Regions from separate parts of the Clostridium sp. DL1XJH146 genome, predicted to be linked through region 2. Evidence: riboswitches for the same ligand, from Rfam matches in the RefSeq annotation. Region 2 holds a riboswitch; the other holds the start of a gene.

Region 1 (16,508 bases), on a different contig from region 2:
CTAAAGTTGTCTTTGTTACAACGCTATTTTCCGTTGTTACCATTCCTATTGTATTATCTATTATAAGTTAAGTTATGTTTTATAATATTTTTGATATTAAAACTTTAGTAAGTTAAATTAGTTTAGTACAAATAATAATTAGCAATATAAAAAAAGTGCCTTGAGTAAGATGAACTTACTTTATAGGCACTATTTTTGTTTCGTAGATTTCACAATAATTATTAGACTTATTGGACATAGAAAAGCCAAAATATTTTTGATTACCATATAATTCTTCCTTTGAGTCTATTTCAATAGGAGATGAAGCTGATGTAATGCATTTATTGTCTAAATATATAATTATCCCCATACTATTATCATCAATTCTATTAATTAGAATATTGATATCATGGGCATTTGAATACCAGTTATTTTCATTATAGTCCCAAATAATATCTTCTAAATTATATTTTTTTATAATGGATTTCTTATATCCGAAAATTGATTTTTCAATCTTATTTATAATTATTTGGCTAAGGTCATTATTATTTGAAAGTTCTACGGAATATCCAGTAATTAATTTTTTGCTTGAAAATTCTGCATCAAAAATAAAATTCAACTCGTTTTTAATAGATTTTAAATTTATTTTTGATGAAAATGAATATTGGGTATTTTCATTTTGGAAATAAATCTCCCCATTTTTAAAAGATAAAAAGTCAGAATTTTTATTTAAACTTAAATCATTAGATATAAAATAGCTTTCTTTAGCTAAATCACCGTAGGTTATATCTGTAAAATTGTATTGATAGTCTTTTTCATTGTTATTGACTATTACATAATTATCATGTTTAGTACAGTATATTTTATATTGACCTAAACTATCTTTGAAGATTAAGTAGTCACCATTTCCAGGACAAACCACAGGATTTTCAAAATAATTATTTTCTGTATCATTTATGAAAGAATAATCTAATTCATTTATTTCTCCTTCTAATTGAAGTAAATAGTATTGATATAATATTTGTTCTCGATTTATTAAGCAACTTTTATAAGTTGAAGAGCTAATTATAGATATGCCTATTGGAACTAAAAAAGCAATAAGAATAATGTATATGAGTATAATAGTAATTAATTTAACGAAAGAAATATTTTCAAAAATATCATTTAACATTTTATCACCTAGGGTTTAAATTATTGAAGAATAAATTTATCAATGAGTATATTAATTTTGAAATCTATATTAAAATTGTAACACCTTAGTCTAGTAATTGATATAATTTATGAATATTTTTTGATTATTTATATCAATAGTTTGATCTTAATTAATTATTCTTATGGAATAAAATGAAATATAACTTAAAATTTCACTGATTTGTAACATAAAAATATATAATTTATAATACAATCAAATATAAATAGATTATCTGTTTGGTGTTAGATTAATAAATATATATTTTTAAAACCTAGGGGTGAGTTAATGAAAAAAAATTATAGATGGATTATGATAATAGGCGCATTAATATTAGTTAGTTTTATAATTATAGTGATTATTAAAAATCCAACAAGTGTTGATGCAATAGCAATTAAAGAAACTACATTAGATGATGATACATTGGTATTGACATTTAGTGACGATATTATACTTAATGAGAAAACGGAAAACTGCTTTTCAATTAAAGATGAGGAAGGAAAAGAAATACCTGTTGAATTAAGACTTTCAATTGATAATAAAAAAGTATATGTGAATATTGATGAGGGAGTTAAAGGATATAAATTAGGTGATAAATATACCTTATGTGTTACAAAGGGAGTACAAAGTTTAGATTATGCAGATTTAGAAAATGATTATTACTATGAGTTTCAAGTAGATGAAAAACAAATAGACTTTATTTTAGGGTTAGGTAATATTTTGACAGATGCAGTGTGCAATGATAGAGATTATGAGTGGTACATAGATCAAGGAATTACTGGAACTTATGCGATAGAAAATGCAGGGGCTGCTTGTGCAGTTATGGCTAGCAAATGGGTTTCAAAAGAAAAGAGTACAAATGTGCCAAGTGCAAGGAAAACAATTAAATCAACAGGTGGATTATGGACTACTGAAGATGTTCAGATTTATCTTGAACAAAAAGAAATTGACAATATTGTTGTTGAATTTACGGATATAGAAGAAATGAAAAATGAAGTTAAAAATGGAAATATTCTAATTGTACACGTTGATACAAGTAAAATTTCCTATAATAGTGATTTTTCTCTACATATAGGAAGATTTTATGAATATGAAGGGCCTCATTTTTTTATAATTAAAGGTTATAAAGAGGTTGATGGCAAAATTTATTTTGAAGTATATGATCCTAACAATTTTTCAAAAAGATATTCAGATAATACGCCAAAGGGAAAAGATAGATACTATTTGAGTGATGAAGTATTAGAAGGTATGAAAGCACAATGGAATTATTATTTTATAATAAAAGAAGCATAAAAATTAGATTGTGATTAAAGCTACTGTTAATAATATTAATTTAACTGTAGCTTTTTTTTATTGTAATCTAGAATTAAACATATGTATAAAGGATAGTTGCAGAATAAAATGATAAATATTACAATTATATATAAGAATACAAAAAAAGTAATAAGGATGATGTGGATGATTAAACGTTTAATTAATATTATAACATTAATACTAATTACAGTATTAATAGGAATAGGAGTATTAGGTGTACTCAATTTCACAAAACTAAGCCAAATCACTATAAATAATTCCCATTTTGATAGATTACATCCTCCTAAATATAGGTTTATGGTAATTGTAGATGGTACAGATTCTAGTTATATTGAAGAATTTAAAAGAGGAATTGATAGAGCTAGTACAGACTATTCTGTTGCCTTGGAAATTTGGAGTTTTAAAGGAGATCAGAAAGAGGAAAATATATTAAAGCAATTTGATATTGCTATAAAATCAAAAGTGGATGGAGTTATTATTCAAACTTTTGATGATGATAGATTTGAAGAAGTTTTTAAAGAAGCAAACAATAATAATATTCCAGTCATTACTATTTCATCAGATATTCCATCTGAAGAAAAGGTTAGCTTTTTTTCTTATAATGAATATCAAATTGGTTTAAAAGTTGGTGAATTATTAAATAGTGAATTAAACAAATCACAAATTAGTGGAGGTACTATTGTTGTACTCCAAAATGATCAAATTTATCATTATAATCAAGTTATTGCATTAAAAGACCAATTTGAAGAGAAATATATAATCAAACCGGAGAAAGTAGATATTAAAGGTGAAAATATATTGAATGCAGAAGGTCTAACAAGGGAAATAATTAATAAATATGAAGATTTAATTGGAATTATATGTTCTAGTGGAGAAGAAACTTTAGGGGTCATTCAAGGGTTGAAAGATACTAATAAGATGGATGATGTAATGGTTTTTGGATTTGATTATTCAAAAGAAATATTAGACTACATTGATAAGGGGGTAATAACTGGAACTATTATAGCTGATAATGAAAAACTAGGGTACGAGGCAATAGAAAATATGGTTAAGTATAATGATGAAGAGTTCGTATCTATGTATAATGATATTTCAGTTGAGATAATTACCAAAGAAAATTTGGACATGTATATCTATGAAACGGGTGAAAAAAGTGACTAGTAAAATCAGAAAAAAAATTAAGATGAATACAATTAAGAAAAAAATGATATCCTATTATATGATTATGATTATATTTATGAGTATTTTAAGTATATATTCTTTGAGTATCACCAATAAATACAAGGAACAAATTGATTCAATGTTTGTAAGAACTCTTATTATTAAAGATATTTCAGATGAATTATCTTTAGTTGATAAAGAATTAGTAATTTATTTATCAACTAAAAGTTCTGATAGCTTAAATAATTATATGATGCATACTGATAAATTAAAGAAAAATACGACAAAACTTTCTGGTGAAATAAAAAATTATACAGAAGAAGAATTGATGTTTATGGATATTGAAAATATGGTAAATGAGTATATTTTAGAAACAGAGAAAGCTATTTCAGAAAAAAGAAAAACTGATGTAATGGCATATACTAATACTTATGATGAAATTTTAAATACCATGAACTATATAATGGATTATATTTCAGAATTGAATAATAGACAACTTTATAGAAATGCTACGAATTATACATACATGTCTAAACAAATTGAGACAGCTAATTTTTTGAATGTTATATTAATTATTGATTTGATTTTGCTTGCTATTATAATTGTCTATAAAACTACTAATAAAATGATAAGGCCATTGATTAAGCTTTCTCATTCAGCTGAAGATATTTCCAAAGGTAATTTTACAACAGAAGAAGTTGTAGTTAAAACAAATGATGAGATTGAAATTCTTTCAATAGCTTTTAACAAAATGAAAAAGAGCATACATGTTTATATTGAGCAACTTAAAGAAAAAGCTGCCACTGAAACAAAGCTTAAAGATAAGGAAATGGAAAACATTAAAATGGAAAGTCTTTTAAATAATGCAAGGCTATACGCTTTGCAATCACAAATGAATCCTCATTTTCTATTTAATACAATAAATGCTGCGGTACAATTAGCAATGATTGAAAGAGCAGACAGAACTAGTGAATTTTTAGAAAATATGTCGCGAGTCTATAGATATAATATTAAACAAATAGATTCAGAAGTTACTATAACTCAAGAAGTACAAAATGTTAAAGATTACTATGAATTGTTAAAAGTTCGTTTTGGAGATTTAATTCAATTTCATTTTAAAATTGAAGAGAGTGAAGTTGACTATAGGATGCCACCATTAATTATGCAACCACTTGTAGAAAATGCTTATATTCACGGATTAAGTAAGAAAGAAGACGGGGGAGATGTTTACATTAGTGTTTTAAATGAATTTTCTAAAACAATAATAGTCGTAGAGGATAATGGAGTTGGTATGACAGAGGATATAATAAAAGAGATTTTAGAGTCTAAAGAATGTGAAAATAAATCAGAAAAATTAAACAAAAAATCAACAGGTGAATCTCCTAAAATTGGAATGAAAAATGTAATAGATAGATTGGAATTATTTTATAAGTGTAAGGGACTTGTTGAGATTGCAAGTATTGAAAACAAAGGAACTAAAGTAATTATTTCAATTCCACATTACAAGGGGGATATAGAATGATAAAAATAATGATTGTTGATGATGAACAAATTGTAAGACAAGGCATTAAATTTATTATAGACAAAGAATTTTCAGGAATACTCAAAGTGGTTGCTATAGCAAAATCAGGAAGAGAAGCTATTGAATTATTTGAAGAAGAAAGACCATCTATTATTTTAATGGATATTCAAATGCCTGGTATTAACGGTATAGAAGCTATTAAACAAATAAGACATATTAATCCGCATGTAAGGGGTGTTATTATATCAGCGTATGAACAATTTGAATATGCAAAACAAGCTTTGGAATTAGGAGTAAATGATTACATATTAAAACCTATTAATAGGGACAAACTAAAGAATGTGCTGAATAAAATCATTACAGAAATTGAGGATGAGAAAAAAAATAAAAATAAAGAGATGGATATTCAAGAAAAATTATATATGATGGCACCTGCATTAGAGGATGGTTATGTTTATTCAATTTTGATGGATTGTAATTATCGACAACAAGCTTGTGATTATAGAAATTTATTGGATATAGAAAAAGAATATGGTTATTTTATTGTTATTGAATTTGAAAAAGAGATAATTACTAAAAGTGTCAAAAATGAAATAAATATTGGGCATAGTGTTTTGTATAAAAAAATAAGAGATTCTATTAAGTATAAATGTAAGTCAGTAGTAGGTATGATTTCAGTTAATCGTATAGGTATTGTTGTATATGAAGATAAAGAAGAGAATTCTTATGAGCAAAAGGAAATGGCATTAGAATTAGCGATTAATATACATAAAAGTTTAGCTAAGATAATTGAAACAGATTTATCTATTGGAATTGGTAGTTGTTATAAAAATGAAGAAATTAATAATTCTTATTTTGAAGCAATTAAAGCGTTAGGGGAAACTGCTGATAAAAAAGTTATGCATATAAAAGATTTAGTGAATAATGTAAAACTGGAAAATTCGTATAATCTTATTGAAATTAAGAATGAAGAAGATATTATTATTAAAAAGATTAAAGAAGGAAATGTTCATGAAGTAGATATGAAGATGAAAGATTTTTTTGATAAGCTTTATGGGCAGCATAAAGAGTGTGAAGATATTGTTAAAAATATTGTAATTGAGTTAATGGTTTTAATCAATATGGTTGCATACAGACATGGATTAATAATAGAAGAATATGCTGATTTATCTTATATTGATGAATTAAAACAAATAAAAGAATATTATAATTTGAAGAATAGGTGTATTATAAAAGCAAAAAAAATAGCTAAAGAAATAAATTTAGAGAAAGAAAATAAAGTCTCTAATGAAATATTAGAAGCAGTAGAGTATATTAAAAATAATTATAATAAAGAGCTTCACTTAAAGGATGTAGCTGATGTTGTTGCTATTAGTCCACAATATTTTTGTAAGGTTTTCAAGGAAGAACTTGGTGTGAATTTTATTGATTATTTGACGAGAGTTCGAATTGAACAAGCTAAAAAAATGTTAAATGAGGATAATCTATCTATAAAAGAAATTTGCTTTAAGATAGGCTATAATGATCCGAATTATTTTAGTAGGCTATTTAAAAGGATAGTAGGGGTTTCACCAAAAGAATTTCATTAAGGGGATGTTTGAATATGAATCAACTTAAAAACAAAAGGAGACTTACTATTACTAGCATAATTATTTTAATAATATTAATATCAGTTATAGGATTAAAGTTTTTTAAAGATAATAAAAATGAATTGGTAAAGGCAGATACAGAAGATGATAGGACTATGATAGGTATTAGTATTGATGGAATGGTCATTGAGAGATGGCAAAAGGATGTTGATATTCTAAAGAGCAAAGCAGAAGAATTGAATTATAGAGTTGAGGTATTGAATGCATATGAAGATGCAAAGAAGCAGGAAAATCAAATAAAGTCTCTTGTTGAAGAAGGAGCAGAGGTAATAATTATTATTGCATATGATAAAAACACATTACAAGATGTGGTAAAAGAAGCTAAGAGAAAAGGTGTAATTGTAATAGCTTATGATAGACTTATAATGAATGCAAATGTAGATGCCTATGTTTCATTTGATAATATAGCTGTAGGAGAATATATGGCTAAAGCACTTGTTGATAAAGTACCAAAGGGTAACTATGTAATTATTAATGGTTCACCAAAAGACAATAATTCTTTAATGTTTACAAAAGGATACTATAATATTTTGGACCCATATATTTTAAATGGAGATATAAAGATAGTTAAAGAAGTTTGGGCAGAAAATTGGAGAGAAGAATTTGCATATGATACTATAAGTGATTTGTTAAAAGAAGGCGTTGAAATAGATGCTATTATTGGTGCTAATGATAGATTAGCAGAAGGAGCTATAAGTATATTATCTGAATACGGTTTAGCGGGGGAAGTACCAGTGGTTGGACATGATGCTGATATAAGTGCTTGCCAAAAAATTGTAGAGCATAAGCAATTAATGACTGTTTATAAACCTATTAAAAATTTAGCAGAAGGTACTATTGATGTAGCTGTAGAATTGTTGGAAAATAGACAATTAGAGTATAATGAAACAATATACGATGGTACATATGAGGTGCCTTATGTAAAATTTGATGTAATTCCTGTTGATGCAAATAATATGAAGGAAACGGTTGTTGCAGACCTTTTCCATAGTGAAGAAGATATCTATAGAAATAACAAAGAGTAATAATAAAAAGATAGAGAAAAATCTAAAATGCGTATTGTATTTGTGTAAACAAAAGATACGTTTATAAAATTATATTAAACAGCTGTAAAATATTAATATTAATATTTTACAGCTTTTTTTCATAAAAGAATAATAAGATAATATAATTAAGAAAAGTACAAATTTATTCCATTTTAGAAACGTTTACACGCAGCTATAATGTAATTGTACTTAAATTTTGATAGGGGGTTTTTAAATGAAAAGAATCACATCTTTATTATTAGTAGGTATGCTTGTTTTAACAGTATTTGTAGGCGTTGGATGTTCAAATGGAAATGCTAATTCTAATGCAGGGGAAAATGCAAATGCGAATGCAGATGCAAACTCAGCAGAAGAAGTAAGTATGATAGGTGTTGCTATGCCTACAAAATCATTACAACGTTGGAATCAAGACGGATCAAATATGAAAGCTAAACTTGAAGAAGCAGGCTATGAAGTAGTTTTAGAATATGCAGACAACAAAGTTGAGCAGCAAGTGTCACAAGTTGAAAATATGATTACTAAAGGTTGCGGAGTAATTGTTGTAGCTTCAATCGATGGTACAGCATTAAAAGGTGTTTTAGAGCAAGCAGGTAAAGAAGGCATAAAAATAATTGCTTATGATCGTTTGATAAGAGATTCTGAAAATGTTGACTACTATGCTACATTTGATAATTATCTAGTAGGACAAATCCAAGGCGAGTATATAGTTAAAGCACTTGACCTTGAAAATGCAGCTGGACCATTCAATATGGAAGTATTCGGTGGATCCCCGGATGATAACAATGCATATTTCTTTAATTCAGGAGCAATGGATACATTACAACCTTTTATAGATGAAGGTAAATTAGTAATTAATTCAGGACAAACTGAAATGGAGCAAATAGCTATTCAAGATTGGAAACCAGAAGGTGCTCAAGCAAGAATGGATAATTTATTAACAGCTAATTATGCTGATAAAAACGTAGATGTAGTATTATCACCTAATGATAGTTTAGCTCAAGGTATAGTAGCTTCATTAAAAGCAGCTGGATATGGCTCAGCTGATAAACCATTCCCAGTATTGACTGGACAAGATTGTGATAAAACAAATGTTAAAATGTTAATTGCTGGAGAACAATCAATGTCAATTTTTAAAGATACAAGAACTTTAGCTGATAAAGTTGTTGAAATGGTACAAGCAATAGTTAATGGCGAAGAAGTTCCTGTTAATGATACTGAAACATATGATAATGGTGTTAAAGTTGTTCCATCATATTTGTGTGAACCTGTTTTTGCTGATAAAGATAATTATAAAGAAATACTAATAGATTCAGGATATTATAGTGAAGATGATATAAAATAATTTAAGTCATTTTTTACTAAACATTTTATACAAATAGAGTATATGCTGTGATAGATTTCTATCACAGCATATAATTTAAATTGAAGGAGTATGTGATATGTCTAATAATATTCTTGAAATGAGAAATATTACAAAAGAATTTCCGGGAGTAAAAGCATTGGATAATGTTAATTTCAAGGTTAAAAGGGGACAAATACATGCACTAGTAGGTGAAAATGGTGCTGGGAAATCAACACTTATGAAAGTGCTCAGTGGTATACATCCCTATGGCGAGTATACAGGTGATATTGTATATGAAGAAAATGTTTGTAAATTTCAAAATATTGGGAATAGTGAAGAAAAGGGTATTGTCATTATTCATCAGGAATTAGCGTTAAGTCCATATTTAACAGTGGCTGAAAATATATTTTTAGGAAATGAGCAACAAAAAAATGGAATAATTGATTGGCATAAGACTAATGAAAAGGCTATTAAAATCATGAAAAAAGTAGGTCTTAATATTCGCCATGATGCATTAGTTAAAGATATAGGGGTGGGTCATCAACAGTTAGTAGAAATAGCTAAAGCATTAGGAAAAGATGTTAAATTGTTAATTTTAGATGAGCCTACAGCTGCTTTGAATGATGAGGATTCTGATAACTTATTAGAATTACTATTAGAGTTAAATAAAGAACAAGGAATTACATGCATTATTATTTCACATAAATTGAATGAAGTTACAAAAGTAGCAGATGAAATTACTGTATTGCGTGATGGAGCTACTATAGAAACTTTAAACAAAGAAAAAGATGATATAACTGAAAATAGAATTATAAAAGGTATGGTTGGAAGAGAATTAGTAGATAGATATCCAAAACGTGAACCTAAAATTGGTGATATAAACTTTGAAGTTAAAAATTGGAATGTTTATGATCCGTTAGATGAAGATAAATTAAGAATTAAAAATGTTAATTTTAATGTTAGAAAAGGTGAAATTGTTGGTATTTCAGGTTTGATGGGGGCAGGTAGAACAGAACTTGCCATGAGCGTATTTGGACATGCGTATGGAAAGAAAATAACAGGAACTATTATAAAAAATGGGAAAGAAATAGAACTTCATAATGTCAGTGACGCGATTAATGAAGGTTTAGCATATTTAACAGAAGATAGAAAAGGTGCAGGACTTGTTCTTATGGATGATATTAGGAGAAATATTACACTTGCAAACCTAGGGAGTATTAGCAAAAAAGGTGTAGTAAATATGAATAAGGAAATAAAAGTAGTAGAAGATTATAGAGAAAAATTAAGAATTAAATCTTCTAGTATTTTGCAGAAAACAGGAGATTTATCAGGCGGAAATCAGCAAAAGGTTATTATTGCTAAATGGTTATTTTCGGAGCCAGATGTATTATTTTTAGATGAGCCTACAAGAGGTATAGATGTAGGAGCAAAATATGAAATTTATACGATTATTAATGAATTAGCAAATAATGGTAAGAGTGTTGTAGTTATATCATCTGAAATGCCCGAAATTCTAGGGATTTGTGATCGGGTATATATTATGAATGAAGGTCAATTTGTTGGAGAAATGCCAATTAAAGATGCTAGTCAAGAGAGTATAATGAAATGTATTATTCAAAGTACAAATAAAGAGAAAGTTATATAGAGGGGATAGTGGGTATGGAAAATAGTAAGAACAAACTAAATCAAAATATAAAACAATATGCTATGGTAGTAGCACTTATAGCTATTATGGCGTTGTTCCAATTTCTTACAGAAGGAACCTTATTAAAACCTATTAATGTTCAAAGATTAATTATGCAAAATAGTTATATATTAATTCTAGCGATAGGTATGGTTTTATGTATTTTAACAGGAGGCAATATAGACCTTTCAGTAGGTTCTGTTATTGCTTTTGTAAGTGCAACTTCAGCTCTGTTTAGTGTTAAAATGAGTATGCCTGTAGGAATAGCTATTTTATTATCATTAGCATGTGGTATTCTAGCTGGTATGTGGCAAGGATATTGGATTGCATATATGAAAATTCCTTCATTTATTGTAACATTGGCAGGTATGCTTGTCTTTAGAGGTATTAACAATTTAATATTAAATGGAGAGACTATTGCTTTGCCACAGTTTTATGTAACAGTCGCATCAGGTACACTGCCAGATTTTATAGGTGGTGCGGATAGCAAAATTCATATAACAACGATAGTAGTTGGAGTTATATGTTCACTAATATTTGCTGGAATAAAGTATATGAATAGAAAAAATCAGTTAAAGTATAAATTTAAGGTATCTTCAACAAGAAATTTTATATTACAAGTTTCAGTGCTTGTTATAGTTATTAATTTATTTACAGTATGGTTAGCACGTGCTGAGGGTTTACCGTATATTGTTATAATCTTAGGAATACTAATAATTATTTATTCGTTTATTACAAATAAAACAGTAGCTGGTAGACATATATATGCTTTAGGTGGTAATGCTAGAACAGCTGAATTATCAGGAATAAAAACTAAAAAAGTGTTATTCTTGGTTTATGCTAATATGGGTTTACTCGCAGCTGTTGCAGGTATAGTTTTTGCCGGTAGATTGAATTCAGCCTCACCGGTTGCAGGACAAGGTTTTGAATTAGATGCTATAGCAGCTTGCTTTATTGGGGGTGCATCAGCTACAGGAGGGGTAGGAACTGTTGCTGGAGCTATGGTTGGTGGACTTATAATGGGTATATTAAATAACGGTATGTCTATTATGGGTGTTAGTACTTTCTGGCAAAGTATAGTAAAGGGACTTGTATTATTAGCAGCAGTTGCATTTGATGTATACTCAAAATCTAAATCAAAAGCTAATTGAATTATTTTTAATAAAAAACACTAGAAAAAATTTTTTCTAGTGTTTTTATTTAGAGAAAAGAATTTTATATAATTTAATAGCATAAGTTTTTTAGGAGGTCAATGTTGGTAGAGACTCATTATATATAACTACTTTATTTCGTCCGGAATTTTTCGCGTAGTATAGAGCCCTGTCAGCACATACAATTAGTTGTTGTGTAGAGTTTATATTATGGTCATTGAGAGAAGAAATACCAATACTAATAGTTATTTTTCTCTTACAAAAGTTTTTGGATTTTTCTTCAATAAGTGTTCTTATACGTTCAGCTATCTTATAGGAATTTATGATTGATATATTTTTTAAAACTGCAATGAATTCCTCGCCGCCATACCTAAAAAAGATATCATCCTCTCTCAAAACAGAATAGACTATTTTAGAGATTTCACAGAGTACTATATCACCCACAGAATGTCCATATGTATCATTAATATTTTTAAAATTATCCACATCAAACATTAAAATTATTAGGGGATATTCTGATTTTTTTGCGTGAACAAATTCTTCTGTTAGTAATTTCATACCAAAACCACGGTTAAATGATTTAGTCAAACTATCTTTTGAAGCTAGTTGCATATATTTATTATGAATTAATGCATTATTTAATGCTAAGGCTAAGTTTTGACTATAAAGATGTAAACTATCTTTTGATATCTTTGAAAATGTACCTTTGGTTAATAAAATAATGGCACCAATCTGTTTTTGCTTATACTCAATTGGTTCAATAATTAATTCTTTTAAGTTAAACTGTTCTAGTTCAGTATTTATTAGAGATATATTAGAAATATGTGGATTAAAGTGTTTATTTTTTTTGTATATATTCAAAAAAAATTCATTGGTAAGAATTTGTTTTGTATTATTCATGCCTATAGAATTGAGTAATTTCAGTGTACACTTTGATTCTAATAAAATTGCGCCTGATTCCGCTTTAGACATAGCGATAAGTTGCAAAAGAGCCTCTTTTGATAAAGTATCTATGTCTAAATTACTTGTAAGCAGTTCGGTATATTTGCTGATATCCTTTTCTCTTTTAAGAGAAACATATAGAGTTTCAACAAGATTATTAAATGCTTTGGCAGTAATTCCTAATTCATCTTCAGAGTATATTTCTACAAAATAGCTATCTAATTTATTATCTAATATTTCGTTAATCGAAGTTGATTCTTTTAAACTTTTTTCAATACTACTCATTCTATTAGTGAGTAATTTCAATCGGTCGCCTATAATAAATCTAGCTAGGATAATATTTATAGTACCTACAATTAGTCCTGCACTAATACATAACAAAAAAAATTGTGGTGTGAAAACTATGTTAGAAGGAATTTTTGCAAACAGAAGGAAAAATGGGAATAGCAGACCTATTAAAATACCAAAACCAATCATGCAAATAGCTAAATCAACAAATACTTTACGGGTTATACGAAACATATTAGTAACCTCATTTCTTATGATTAGTATTATGATAAAATAATAACAAAATTTGATAACCCAATTATAGCATTGCTATTTTGAAAAGTAAATAATATATGCTAGTTACTACATTCTGAGTATATCTTGTTTGCTAATTCATATGAAGGTTCTTTAGTTGACATAAACAATTAATAGAGTTATTATAAACGTGAAATGAAAAGAATAGTATTGATGGGGTGCTAATATTTTTGGCTGAGATAGAACATTTAGTTCTGACCCTTTAACCTGATCCAGGTAATGCTGGCGTAGGGAAAGTAGATAATTCTAGAATTAGTAGTTAGAAATATATACAACCCTTTGTCATAATTGGCAAAGGGTTTTGTTTGGTGGATTACTTTATTTAGTTAAATATATTAATTTAAAGAATAAAATAAAATTTGATAAGGGGGAGTTGGAAATGTTAAATGTAAACGTAAGTCTTCAAGTATTACCAGTTGTTCTAGAGGAACAGATTTATCCAGTAGTTGATAAAGTGTTGGAATACATACAATCAACAGGAGTAAAACATGAAGTAGGCGCAATGGAAACTACAATGGAAGGCGATTATGACGAACTCATGAAAATAGTAAAAAGAGCACATGAGATATGTGTAGAAGAAGGTGCAGCTAGAGTTGTATCAGTGATTAAGATAGACTACAAGCCAGAAGGTGTGACAATGGATGAAAAAACGTATAAATATAGGTAGAATTGCAATATCATTATTCTTTCAATTATTATTAATTTTTATATGGCAGCTTGTTGTGGATAATGGAGTAATTGAAAGGTATTCACTACCTTCACCAACGGATGTAATACAAGCTTTGATAAACATGTTTCCAGAGGTAAATATACATTTAATAATAACTTTAAGAGAAGCTATGCTTGGTTTTGGAATAGCTATAGTATTATCTTTAATTCTTGCTGTGTTTATGGACCAATTCAAAACGGTTAGAGATATTATATATCCTATTTTAGTTATTTCTCAAACCGTACCAGTAATTGTATTAGCACCGCTTTTTGGAATCTGGTTTGGGCTTGGATTGTTACCTAAAGTTATTGTAGTTGTATTAGTTTGTTTTTTTCCTATATTAATAAGTCTTATGGATGGGCTAGATTCCGTTGATAAAGATATGGTGAATTTACTAAAATCAATGGGAGCATCAAAAGTACAGATTTTCAAAAAAGTTAAATTCCCAGCGTCTCTTACTAATTTTTTTTCAGGGCTAAGAATAGCTGCAACCTATAGCATAATGGGAGCGGTTATTGGAGAATGGCTAGGTGGATATAATGGACTTGGACTTTATATGTTAAGGCTTAGAAAAAGTTTTGCTATAGATAAGGTTTTTGCAGTAGTTATTATTATAGTTGTATTGAGTATGACTTTATTCGGTATAATATACTTATTGCAGTATTTATTTATGCCATGGAGTAGGAAAGAGAATATATAATTGCAATGCACAATGCACAATGCACAATGCACAATGCACAATGCACAATTGAGGATGATTTTGCTACGCAAAATCGAATATTTAATTAAAATATGAACGAAGAATGAGGAAATGATCATTTATTGTACTCTGCACATTGCACACTATTATAAAAATAGAAATTTTTATGATAACAAAACTATTTAAATAAACAGTACTTTAAATTAGAACAAAAAAAGAAAGGGGTTTATTATGAAAAAATTAGTATCAATTTTAACATCTTTATTATTAGTAATGGGAGTATTTGCTGGATGTGCTGGCAATAATGCTGAAGAGAATAACACTAATAAAGAGGTAACTAATAACGAAACTACAGCTGAAGATGAGAAGACTGAAGAATTAGAAAAGGTTACGGTTATTTTGGATTGGGTTCCTAATACGAACCACACAGGATTATATGCAGCATTAGATTTAGGATATTATGAAGAAGAGGGCCTTGAAGTTGAAATAATTCAGCCATCAGAAGGTACAGCAGCAAGTTTAATTGCTGCAGGTCAAGGACAATTTGCTGTTTCTTATCAAGAAGAAGTTACATATGCTTTGACTGCTGATAATCCATTACCAATAAAGGCTATAGGAACTATACTGCAACACAATACATCCGGTTTTGCATCTCCAAAAGAGAAAAATATTAAATCACCAAAAGATTTTGAAGGTAAAATTTATGGTGGTTGGGGAACTCCATCAGAGGTAGCAGTATTAACAGCTTTAATGGAAGAAGAAGGAGCAAACATAGATAAACTTACAATAGCTGATGTAGGGGCAGAAGATTTTTTCACTTCAACTAAAAATAGCACTGATTTCCAATGGATTTTTTATGGTTGGGACGGAGTTCAAGCAGAATTAACAGGTTTTGATCTTAACTATATAGATATAGCAAAATTAGATAGTAGATTAGATTACTATACACCACTTATTATTACTAATAATGACATAATAAAAAATAATCCAGAGTTAGCAGAGAAGTTTATGAGAGCTACTACAAAAGGATATGAGTATTGTATAGAAAAACCAGAGGAAGCAGGACAAATTCTTGTGAAATATGCTCCTGAATTAGATACAGAATTAGTTAAGGCAAGTCAAGAATGGTTAGCAGATAAATATCAAGCTGATGCATCAAGATGGGGTGAAATGAAGGATGAAGTTTGGAACAACTATACAACTTTTATGGTTGAAAAGGAATTAATTCCTAAAGACTTGAAAGCAGAAGAGGCTTATACAAATGAATTCTTACCAGCAAAATAAACTGGAGGCTAAGAATCTAAAGAAAAGCTTTGGTGATTTGAAAATTGTAGATGATGTATCATTCTATGTTAATGATAATGAATTTGTAAGTTTACTTGGTCCTAGTGGAAGTGGGAAGAGTACAATTTTTAATATGATTGCAGGATTACTAAAGGCAGACGAAGGTAAAGTAATCATTGATGGTGAAAATTTTACAGGAAAAGTTGGTAAGGTCAGTTATATGTATCAAAAGGACCTTCTCCTTCCTTGGAATA
Region 2 (4,317 bases):
ATTGTAAATTGTACATTGTGCATTTGAATAATAAGCACTCATAGCTCAGCTGGATAGAGTTACGGACTTCGAATCCGGGGGTCGGGGGTTCAAATCCCTCTGGGTGCGCCAAAAAAGCCTTGCAAATAGTCATTTGCAAGGCTTTTTTTATAGATATTAAAAAGAATTTATTTTATTCTTCTCAAAATCACTTCTTCATGTTTTGATCTTCTAATTGTATTTTTGATAGTTATCTGTATTTTGCTTATAACCATCGAATAAAGCTTGCAGCTTTTCACCGTGTTCATTTTCGATTTTTACTACAGTATTTTCAATTTTATCAAGTCTTTCATCAACTTTGTTAATTCTTTCATCTACTTTTCTAAATCCAGACTGCATTTCTACATATATTTTCTCTATTAAGTCAAACATTTTATTATCTTCCACTCGGTAATTAATTAAAACAATTTTATGACACTTTAATGATAAAGGGGATAAAGCTTTCTGTGAAGTGGAAAATTATAGTATATAAAAATAATATAATTTGAAATCTATGAATTAAATTGTTGACCTATATGTCACAACGTGATATAGTATAGCTATGATATGTCACGACATGACATAGGAGGTGACTTGTTGAATAGAGATAAGATTATAAAAAAATATTTACCTATGAGTGAAACAGCCTATTATATTTTGTTATCACTATACGAGCCTAGGCATGGATATGGTATTATTCGTTTTGTTGAAGAGATAACAGAAGGCCGAATAGTGTTGGGTTCTGGGACTATATATGGAACACTTACGAAGATGAAAAAGGATGGTATAGTAGAGGTTTATTCAAATCAAGAAAGAAAAACAGTTTATGAAACTACTAAATTAGGCAGAGAACTTATAGATTTAGAAATAAAGAGAATAGAAGAATTGCATAATAATGCTATTAAATTAGGAGGCAAGTTCAATGAATAAAAATTGTTTTAGGTTGTTTTGGAGTTATGATATTCAAAAGACAGAACAATGGTTATCTGAAATGTCTAGTAGGGGATACCATTTGGAAAAAGTAGATTTTAACTTGAGGATTTTTAAGTTTAAAGTAGGTACACCTAAAAAATGTATATATAGGATTGCTTATTCAAAAAAAAGAGAGAGTCTATCTTTAAGATTAGAGAATAATTGTTGGAAAGAAGTTACCTTTAACAGACACTGGGTTTTTCTAGTTAATGAAAATGAAGAGTGGCAAATTTCTTTTTATTCTTCAAGAGAAGGAATACTTAAAAGAAATAAAACTATTATGAATATAACAGGTGCAATTTTAACTATATTTGCAATGATACAATTACCTACTTATATAGTACTTGGACTTTATACTATTCCATTGTTTAATGATAAAGATGTAGAAGTTTATACTTCTAATGGAGAAAGAATAGGTGAGTTTATATTTTTAGGTGTATTGTTTTTCTGTGTTTTTACATTTATAAAACTATTAAGAGATAATAAAAAATTAGTATCAGAAAACGTCATAAATAATGCTTCTACATCTCATAGTTTTCTTAAAACAATCAAGGATGTAGAAAGAAGAAAAAAAGATGATAAAAAAGGTAAGATAATAAGGAAAATAAGATTGGGATGGCAATATTCACCTGATAAGTTGGAAAAATGGTTAGAAAATATGGAGAAACAAGGATTTAATCTTATTGAAATTAATAAAATAGGGAATAGTTTTTATTTTGAAAAGGGCGAAATAAGAAAAATTAGTTATGTAGCTGACTATCAAAATAGGACAAATGATGATTATTATGAAATTCATAGACAAACTGGGTGGAATGTGTTCTTTACATCTCCATTTAATCTTACAAAATGGACTTTATGGGCAAAAGAATATGATGATGGAGAAGAAAAGCCTGTTTTATATAGTACAAAAAAAGAGAGAATAAAACAAGCTAGAAAAATGGCAATGATGATGTCAATATGTTATATTCCTATGATTTTGATTTCTATATCGATGATTATATCTTATATACGATTGTATATGAATTGGGATGTGTCATTAAGACCACAGAGGTTTTGGTTAACACCTTTGATACAATCAATATTAATAATAGAATTTGGCACTTTTACAATAAAATCAATATTATATTATTTTCGAGTTAAAAAGCAGTAGAATAAAGTAAATTTGTTAAACATAATCATTAGTTCTAATTATTTATAAGTTTTCAGATTGAATTATATGCATATATATGTTATTATTATGAAAAATGAATATTTTTTGCTAGGGGAGCTGGTGTGTCCAGCTGAGATTAAGAATTAAATTCTTAGACTCTAATTGTACCTGATCCGGGTAATGCCGGCGGAGGGAAGCAACTTTGAATGTTAAAGATGGTCCTATAAGACTATCTTTTTTTATTTGAAGAAGTTCTTATACCTTTTATGATCTCCTGCAAAAAGTAAATAAAAATTTCTAGGAGGGTTTATATGAATTACACAACACAAATGGATGCTGCAAAAAAGAATATTATAACTGAAGAAATGAAGGTTGTAGCAAAAAAAGAGAATATGGAAATAGAAAAACTTGTTAGCTTAATAGCTAAAGGGAAGGTTGTAATTCCTGCAAATAAAAACCATAAAAGTTTATGTCCAGAAGGAGTAGGAGAAGGACTAAGAACAAAAATTAATGTAAATTTAGGTATATCAAAAGATTGTAATGATGTAGAAATGGAGCTTGAAAAAGTTAGAGTAGCTATAGAAATGAAAGCAGAAGCTATAATGGATTTAAGTAATTATGGTAAAACTGAAAAGTTCAGAAAAGAACTTATACATAGGTCACAAGCAATGATTGGTACAGTTCCTGTATACGATGCTTTAGGATTTTACGATAAGGAACTTAAGGATATTAAGGCTGAAGAGTTTTTAGATGTTGTAGAAAAGCATGGTAGAGATGGTGTTGATTTTGTAACTATACATGCGGGATTAAATAGAGAAACAGCAGATACATTTCTTAGAAATCCTAGATTGATGAATATTGTCTCTCGTGGAGGGTCGCTTATGTTTGCTTGGATGCAACTTAATAAGAAAGAGAATCCATTCTACGAACATTTCGATGAATTATTAGATATTTGTGCGAAATACGATATTACTCTTTCTCTTGGAGACGCGTGTAGACCAGGGTCAATTGCAGATTCAACAGATGCTAGTCAAATTAAAGAACTTATAGTTTTAGGAGAACTTACTAAAAGAGCTTGGGAAAAAAATGTACAAGTAATAATAGAAGGACCTGGGCATATGTCGTTAGATGAAATTCAGGCTAATATGTTACTTGAAAAGAAATTATGTCATGGAGCACCCTTTTATGTGCTTGGACCTTTAGTAACAGATATAGCACCAGGATATGATCATATTACAGGGGCTATAGGTGGGGCGATTGCAGCAGCTAATGGAGCTGATTTCTTATGTTACGTTACACCGGCAGAACATTTGAGGTTACCAGATGTAGAGGATATGAAAGAAGGAATAATAGCTTCTAAAATAGCAGCTCACGCAGGTGATATAGCTAAAAAGCTTCCAAAAGCACGAAAAGTAGATAATGAAATGAGTCATGCAAGACAACAACTTGATTGGGAAAAGATGTATGAGCTTGCTATTGATCCTGATAAAGCAAAACGTTATAGAAAAGATGTAAAACTTGAAGATGAAAAAACATGTTCAATGTGCGGGAAAATGTGTGCTGTAAGAAGCATGAATAAAATATTGAATGGAGAAGATGTAAATATTCTTAGAAAATAATATATTTGATTTATTATTATTAATTAAAAAAAGTATACATAAATAAAAAATTAGCATTAGAGATGCTAATTTTTTATTTATGTATAAATATAAATATATATATAGCGGAAATATCAAAATGATGCGTAAATGGTTATTTAGGAGATATTACCTATTGATATTTTAGTTGTTTTATTATCTAAAATAATATAGAATGAATATGCAGCAAAGTTACAAATGGCTAGAATACTAATATTTCAAGCTTTATTAAATATTAGTAAAACAATGACTAGATACTCATAAAAATGCTAATAATAAGTATAATAAAATTTTTATTGTTTTACTAGGGTGGTACTTTGCTTTACTAAGGAGGAAATAATGAGATTTATAATAGTGATTTTAAGTATAGTGTCTTTTAATATGATTTTTGTTTTGCTAAGAGCAAAGAAAGTATATAAAAAAGACAATGAGAAATTAGATAAACCAAATCTATTGAAATTAAAGAAGTATAATTAGATTAAGTATTTAATTTGACGAAAATAATAATATATCTAAAAAAAGTTATTGATTTTTCTAATG

The links. A riboswitch is a leader RNA that binds a small molecule or an ion and turns the genes downstream of it on or off. The one in region 2 is predicted to bind thiamine pyrophosphate.
Region 1: linked by a shared signal. The riboswitch ahead of ACVHXK_RS11625 (MTH1187 family thiamine-binding protein) and the one ahead of thiC (phosphomethylpyrimidine synthase ThiC) in region 2 are both predicted to bind thiamine pyrophosphate.

Annotation. Positions count from the first base shown of each region.
Region 1 covers NZ_JBTVVN010000022.1:36,973-53,480, reverse strand. Annotated here, with positions in the region: gene ACVHXK_RS11680 (AEC family transporter) at 1-71, shown strand, start outside; gene ACVHXK_RS11675 (hypothetical protein) at 176-1,150, opposite strand; gene ACVHXK_RS11670 (hypothetical protein) at 1,457-2,461, shown strand; gene ACVHXK_RS11665 (sugar ABC transporter substrate-binding protein) at 2,627-3,643, shown strand; gene ACVHXK_RS11660 (sensor histidine kinase) at 3,636-5,165, shown strand; gene ACVHXK_RS11655 (response regulator transcription factor) at 5,162-6,754, shown strand; gene ACVHXK_RS11650 (substrate-binding domain-containing protein) at 6,769-7,839, shown strand; gene chvE (multiple monosaccharide ABC transporter substrate-binding protein) at 8,075-9,202, shown strand; gene mmsA (multiple monosaccharide ABC transporter ATP-binding protein) at 9,300-10,847, shown strand; gene mmsB (multiple monosaccharide ABC transporter permease) at 10,862-12,037, shown strand; gene ACVHXK_RS11630 (sensor domain-containing diguanylate cyclase) at 12,128-13,501, opposite strand; TPP riboswitch at 13,705-13,812, shown strand; gene ACVHXK_RS11625 (MTH1187 family thiamine-binding protein) at 13,941-14,228, shown strand; gene ACVHXK_RS11620 (ABC transporter permease) at 14,203-14,970, shown strand; gene ACVHXK_RS11615 (ABC transporter substrate-binding protein) at 15,202-16,254, shown strand; gene ACVHXK_RS11610 (ABC transporter ATP-binding protein) at 16,232-16,508, shown strand, end outside.
Region 2 covers NZ_JBTVVN010000002.1:174,423-178,739, reverse strand. Annotated here, with positions in the region: tRNA gene ACVHXK_RS02375 (tRNA-Arg) at 35-111, shown strand; gene ACVHXK_RS02370 (hypothetical protein) at 211-411, opposite strand; gene ACVHXK_RS02365 (PadR family transcriptional regulator) at 616-948, shown strand; gene ACVHXK_RS02360 (DUF2812 domain-containing protein) at 941-2,140, shown strand; TPP riboswitch at 2,241-2,352, shown strand; gene thiC (phosphomethylpyrimidine synthase ThiC) at 2,452-3,759, shown strand; gene ACVHXK_RS02350 (hypothetical protein) at 4,117-4,254, shown strand.